2 regions of the Streptococcus caprae genome follow, and region 1 is predicted to be linked to the other one. Evidence: predicted binding sites of a transcription regulator. Region 1 holds the regulator's gene; the other holds the start of a gene.
What was found. The regulator Rex, encoded in region 1, represses fermentation and respiration genes when NADH is low (regulators of the CRP and FNR family bind a similar motif). The targets are predictions, from matches to a motif close to TTGTGAANTANTTCACAA.
Positions count from the first base shown of each region.

Region 2: the regulator Rex is predicted to act here: its motif matches at 1,677-1,694, upstream of ACFORF_RS10595 (BMC domain-containing protein).

Region 1 is NZ_JBHRZV010000052.1:203,734-207,269, forward strand. Features, by position in the region: gene ACFORF_RS10410 (ribose-phosphate diphosphokinase) at 1-413, shown strand, start outside; gene ACFORF_RS10415 (cysteine desulfurase family protein) at 417-1,544, shown strand; gene ACFORF_RS10420 (DUF1831 domain-containing protein) at 1,548-1,895, shown strand; gene ACFORF_RS10425 (redox-sensing transcriptional repressor Rex) at 1,984-2,625, shown strand; gene ACFORF_RS10430 (gamma-glutamyl-gamma-aminobutyrate hydrolase family protein) at 2,901-3,536, shown strand, end outside.
Region 2 is NZ_JBHRZV010000053.1:21,172-24,707, forward strand. Features, by position in the region: gene ACFORF_RS10585 (hypothetical protein) at 1-198, opposite strand, end outside; gene ACFORF_RS10590 (DMT family transporter) at 203-1,210, opposite strand; gene ACFORF_RS10595 (BMC domain-containing protein) at 1,236-1,514, opposite strand; partial or broken gene uvrC (excinuclease ABC subunit UvrC) at 2,281-3,536, opposite strand, start outside.

The DNA.
Region 1 (3,536 bases):
AAGTCCTCAACGCACCTATTGCAATCATTGACTATGCCCAAGATGATGACTCTGGTCGTGAAGAAGGTTATATCATCGGCGATGTTGCAGGCAAGCGTGCTATCCTGATCGATGACATCCTTAATACTGGTAAAACCTTCGCAGAGGCTGCTAAGATTGTGGAACGTGGTGGGGCAACGGAAATTTATGCTGTCGCTAGTCATGGACTCTTTTCAGGGGGGGCAGCTGATATTCTAGACACTGTTCCAATTAAAGAAATCCTCATTACAGATTCTGTTAAAACCAAAGAACGTGTTCCAGAAAACGTAAACTACCTGACGGCAAGCCAACTCATTGCAGATGCTCTGATCCGCATCCATGAGAAAAAACCAGTCAGCCCACTCTTTAACTTACAATTACCAACAGAGGAATAACCCATGGTCTACTTAGACAATGCGGCCACAACAGCACTTACGCCATCTGTTATTTCAGCCATGACAAATCTCATGGCTGAAAATTTTGGTAACCCTTCTAGCCTTCATTCCTATGGTCGCCAGGCTAGTCAAACTTTGCGAAAAGCCAGACAAACAATTGCAAACTGTCTTAACATTCCAGCTAATCATCTAGTTTTCACTTCTGGTGGTACAGAGTCTAACAATATGGCCATCAAAGGCTACGCTCTTGCTAATCAAGATAAAGGTAAGCATATTATCACTACTGCTATCGAGCATCACTCTGTGCTTGATGTTATGGAATACCTGACTGAACGTTTTGGGTTTGAAGTCACCTACCTTTATCCAGAGAATGGAACCATCTCCCCCAAACAGGTTAAACAAGCCCTTCGAGAAGATACCATCCTCGTCTCAACCATGTACGCTAATAACGAGACTGGCCATATTCTTCCCGTTAGAGACATAGCAGAGCTCTTAACCGATCATCAAGCTGTCTACCACATAGACGGGGTTCAGGTTGCTGGTAAACTCCCAATAAACTTAGATGAACTTGGCTGTGATTTCTTCAGCCTATCTGCCCATAAATTTCACGGTCCTAAAGGTGTCGGACTCCTCTATGCTAAACCACATAAAATGGACAATCTCCTCCACGGTGGAGACCAAGAAGATAAGCGTAGGGCCTCAACAGAAAATCTTATTGGTATCGTCGGCATGGCACAGGCTTTGTCTGATGTAACTGCCGAGCAGGAAAAAAACTTCAAACACGTCCTTGATTTGCGTCAACATCTTTTAACAGAACTGGAACATAGTCCTCTCAATTGGTACTCAAACAGCCCATCAGACGGATTACCCCATGTTCTAAATATTGGATTTACTGGCGCTAATAATGAACTGCTGCTAACACAACTTGATTTGGCAGGTTTCGCATTATCTTCAGGTTCAGCCTGTACTGCAGGTGCAATCGAACCTTCTCATGTTTTAAAAGCTTTTTACGGGGAAAAATCTCCTTGCCTCAGAGAATCAATTCGCATTTCACTCTCAGAATTCACAAGCCCAGAAGAACTAACACAACTGGTTCAAACCTTCACAAATTTTTTATCTAAAGGAGAATAATACATGGCATTTGAAAAAGTGATTCAACCGAATGGTTGTAAATATAGCTACAGCATTAGCCCTAATATTAAAAAATATACCCTGCGTGACACGACATTTCTTCAAACCAAAGTCGGTAACTATGAATTGACTCGCCTGTTGGAAAAAGTTCCAAATAGCGGCGAAGGCTTCCCGTTGAAGATTACTATTAATCCAGAACTAACAGGATTTAAACTTACTATTACTGATAAATCTGGTCTCCGACTTGTTAATATATTTAAATCTGAAGACAACCATATCTTACAAGAAAAATTCTATTTTCTTATGGATAGCTTAGTAGATCGTGATATTTTTGAAAAGTCAGAAAACTAGCTATTACAAAGTTTTTGAGTAAAATTGTTGCGCACTTCACAATGTTTCTTTACAATAGACTTAGAATATTTTCTAAGGAGTATGTCCTGTGACAATTGATAAATCGATTCCAAATGCGACAGCTAAGCGCTTGTCCATCTACTACCGTACTTTTAAAAGATTTCATGCAGCAAAGGTTGAAAAAGCTTCGTCAAAACAAATTGCAGAAGCAATCGGGATTGACTCGGCAACAGTCAGAAGAGACTTTTCTTACTTTGGTGAGCTCGGACGTCGTGGATTTGGCTATGATGTCGAAAAATTGATGAATTTCTTCGCTGAACTTCTTAATGATAATGCCATCACTTCTGTTGCTCTGATTGGAGTTGGAAATCTAGGCTCAGCTATGCTTAATTATAAATTTCATGAGCGTAACAAAATGAAGATAGCCATGGCTTTTGATATCAAGGGGAATCCTTTAGTAGGAACAACAACTCCTGAAGGCACACCTATCTATGATTTTGCTGACATCAAAGAAAAAATTGCTCAAACGGATATTAAAACAGCAATCATTACTGTTCCAAGTAACAATTCTCAAGAAGTTGCCGATGAGCTTATCCGTGCGGGTATCAAAGGGATTCTGAGTTTTTCACCCATCAATCTGACGCTTCCAAAGGATGTTGTTGTACAATATGTAGATTTAACCAGTGAACTCCAGACCCTCCTTTACTTTATGCGTAATAATAAAGGTTAACCATGAACAATTAAGAAGCTGGGACAAAAGTACCCAGCTTCAAATTTTATAAGGTGTCACTTGCCAGACGCAGTGGTTGAGTGACCTCTAATAGGCTGATTTTATCATTTTTTATAGCTCTACTTTACTCTGCGGAGGTGGGACGACAAAGTCGAATTCTAACGAATTACCGATTTTGTCCCACTCTCTTCTCTTATACATACAATAAAACAATTTTAATCGAAATTCCGACATTTCGATTGATTATATGATCTAGTAGTTTAGAAAGTAAAACCATGACACAACCTATTATTGGTATTTCCGCCAATCAAAAATATGATTTAGCAATTGATGATGTTGCTTGGTCCTATACACCAACTGGTACAATTGAAGGTGTAAAGGCAGCTGGTGGACTTCCCCTCATTCTTCCCATCAACGATGAAACTGCGGCAAAAGTCTATGTCTCTATGATTGATAAACTCATCATTACAGGTGGACAAAACGTTGAACCTAAATATTACAACGAAGAACCAGCTGCTCAAGAAAGAGATTATTTTGAGGCAAGAGATATCTTTGAAATGGCACTCGTCCGTGAAGCACTTGCTCAAAATAAGCCAATCTTCACTATTTGTCGTGGAACACAACTTCTCAATGTTGTTCTTGGAGGGAGTCTCCATCAAGACATTATGAATCATTGGCAAGCAGATAATCCAGATAAAACCAGTCATACAATTGAAGTCGTGCCCAACTCACTTCTTTCTCAAGCCTTGAAGCATAGCAAAGCAGCTATCAACTCCTTCCATAGACAAGCTTTAAAAGATCTTTCCCCTAAACTTAAAGTGACTGCCTGGGCCGAAGACCAAACAATCGAAGCTGTTGAATCTTATGATGATTCCCAACGTCTACTAGGGGTTCAGTGGCATCCAGAATTT
Region 2 (3,536 bases), on a different contig from region 1:
CTCATCTAAGTCATAACCAACCTGATCTAAATAACCGTTACATTCCAAAGACATTAAGTGCTCTAAAAAAAGAGGAGCTGTAAACTGTTTCTCGCTACCATACAAAGGCCTCAGCTCTTCCATTACTTGGAGCACATCCGCCTCTTCTACAGTACTCATATAGTTCAAAACAGCAGTTCTTGCTGGTAATAGTCGCATATGTTTAAACCTCTCTTTTTCTAAACAAATCCATTGGATTAGTCGTTACAATAATGGCACCCAATATGACAATAACAGAGCCGATCGCAATCGTTGGTGTTAGAGCCTGTCCTAAAAACAGAATACTAAAGAAAACACCCCAGAATGCATAAGTAATATTCAATGACATTCCGATGGCTGTACCAACCATGGCATTAGATTGGTACCATGTCGCATAAGAAATCGCAACTAAAGTACCTGACACCAGTAATAGCAACATAGGCAACGGAGCAGAAAGCATATCCTTAAAGAGACCTGTAGCACCAATAATTGGTACGATAATGACCATCTGAATCAAACCAGAAACAATTTGTCGAAGAGTAACAGCTACTTCCGAATCCAACATAGCTCCACCAAATGCTGAGATAGTTCCTTCAAGTCCCCAACAAACAGCTGCAAGGATGGCAAGGATGATTCCCATAGTAAAATTTGAGGCTCCTTCTGGCTTTACTAAATTTAAAATAACAGCACCTGCCACACACAAAATCATTCCCAAACCAACCCTAGGGGTAATCTTTTGTTTTAAGAAAATGGCTGCAAATAAAGCCCCGAAAGCAGCAGTCGTCGCAGATACAGGTATTGCAAATGCTCCTGCCAATGATAACCCAACCAAGTACGCTCCATTAGCGACAGGTCCACCCAAGATAAAACCTAGCAACATAATTTTTCCAGGTTTAGTGGCTAAACTTCTTCCAAGCTCCTTGGACTTACCCGTTCGGATAACATTTAGCAATAACGTACACCCTCCGAGGAAGTCATTTATACCTCCCATTACAAAGGGAGCCGCAAAGATACCTACGGCTGTCTTTATTGGATCCATTCCACTGATAATCATGATAACGAAGGAATAAATACCGTAAAATAAGCCCGAAATAATGCCGCTTCTAATTCCAAGCGAATGAAATTTTCTAGTTGCAGCAGCCATTTGCTGTTGCGCCAAAGTATGACTGTTGCTAGTGATATTTTGCTCCATGGAAAAACTACTCCTTTTTCAATGATTAATCTTTTTCTGGTAAAATGGTCTCCACTTCTACATGAGGACGTGGAATAACATGAACTGAAATTAGCTCACCAACCCTTTGCGCAGCTGCAGCTCCCGCATCTGTTGAAGCCTTAACAGCGCCGACATCACCACGAACTAAAACAGTTACTAAGCCACCTCCGACTAACTCTTTTCCAACCAAGACAACATTTGCTGCCTTAACCATCGCATCGGCCGCCTCAATTGCACCGATTAAACCTTTTGTTTCAATCATTCCTAATGCTTCAGAACTCATGATACAAACCTCCTTTATATATTTATTTTTTAGTTAAAAACAGTTTAATAATAAGAAGTTAAATCCATCCTTTAAGATATTTTACTTTTTTGATACCTCTTACACCTAAATTGTAAGCCTTTCCACTACGTTAAAGTCAACTATTGTCGTAAAAAATTTTTATTGTGAATTTTGTTACAAAATTTCTTGTCTTTTCCTTATTTTTTCTAATAATAAACAGTTTAATCGGAATTTTCTGAACAATAAATTGATTTGACCTCAAAAAAACCTTCCCCTTAGGGAAAGGTTTCGAAAACCTAAACACATACTCACATAGGTTGTTTGTTCAATAAGCTGCTACTGGACCAACTTGAGCTTGGTTTAAAATATCTCCTAAACTTTTGAAATAAGATCTAACTATCCCCATCTACCAAAGAGATTGGACTAGATATCTCTACTCAGCCAAGACCCAAGCTACCATTTAATAAACGTCTGTATGAAATAATCACCATCCTCAAGGCAAGGTACAAAACCAAACAACTCTACCTAGAGAGGGATAAGAAAAGACAAGAATCCCCCACTAATTATAGAACTGGTGAGAGATGTTTTCACGATATCCAAAAGAAAAAAATTCAACGGCAATTACAACAGCAAGAATGTTCACTAAAATGAGATAATAACCGACACGATAAAGCCATTATCATCATAGCAGCTCTTCCTTGCTAATGCTTTATATTCCAAAAAGTGAGAGGATATCACTGGGAAATTTGACTTCTTCAGAATTTTATTAACCATCCCCTTGACTACTCAACCTCTCCTTCACCCTCTCCGCTACTACTTCCGGTACGCCCAGTTCTCGTATCTCCTCGCTACTTGCTTCCTGGATAGCCGTAATGCTCTTGAAGTGTTTGAGGAGGAGCTGTTTGCGTTTAGGGCCAAGGCCCTCGATACCGTCCAGTTTTGAGGAGAAGCTGGTCTTGCTTCTAACCTGGCGGTGGAAGGTAATGGCAAAGCGGTGCACCTCGTCTTGGATACGGTGGAGGAGGAAAAATTCCTGAGAGTTTCTCGGCAGATCGACAACCGTCAGAGGATTACCAAAGAGGAGCTCATGGGTCTGGTGGCGGTCATTTTTTTGCAGACCAGCGATCGGAATGTTCAGACCTAGTTTGTCTAGGACAGACTGGGCCGCATTGACCTGGCCTTGGCCACCGTCGATGATGATAAGGTCTGGCAGGACAGTCCCCTCCCGCAGAGCTCTACTGTATCGTCTCTCAATGACCTCCCGCATGGAGGCATAGTCGTCAGGTCCAGCAACAGTCTTAATCTTGTACTTGCGGTAGTCCGACTTTTTCGCTCTGCCATTTTCAAAAACCACCATGGCCGAAACTGGCGCCGTCCCCATGATGTTGGAGTTGTCGAAGGCCTCGATACGGTGGAGCGTGGCGATGCCCAAGAGCTATCCCAGATTCTCGACCGCCCCTTGGGTCTTGAGCAGGTCCTTCTCTGCTAGATCGAACTGCTGCTGTAGGCTGACCCTGGCATTTTTGATGGCCAGATTGACCAGTTGCTTTTTCTCCCCCTTTTGGGGCGTGATGATTTTTGTAGGAATAATGGCTGCCGCTAGGTCAGCATCAATGCCCTGAGGAATAAAGATTTCCTTGGGCAGGAAGTGGCGTTTGTCCTAGTAAAACTGCCCCATATAGGTCAAAAAGTCCTCGTCAGGATCATTGTAGTAAGGGAAGAGCTGGCTGTCGCGCTCAATCAGCTTGCCCTGGCGGACAAAGAAGACCTGAACAGACATCCAGCCCTTGTCCACTGCATAGCCAAAGATGTCCCGATCCTGCATGTCCGCGCTCATAACCCGTTGCTTGGTCCGAAGGGTGGCGATACTGGTCAAGAGGTCCCTATACTCGGCCGCCCGTTCAAACTCAAGTGAACTGGCAGCGTCAGCCATTTTTATCCGCAACTCCTCCAAAATCTTGTCATCCTTGCCGTTGAGGAAGTGCTTGACATCCTCAGCCATTTTAGTGAAATAATCCTTGT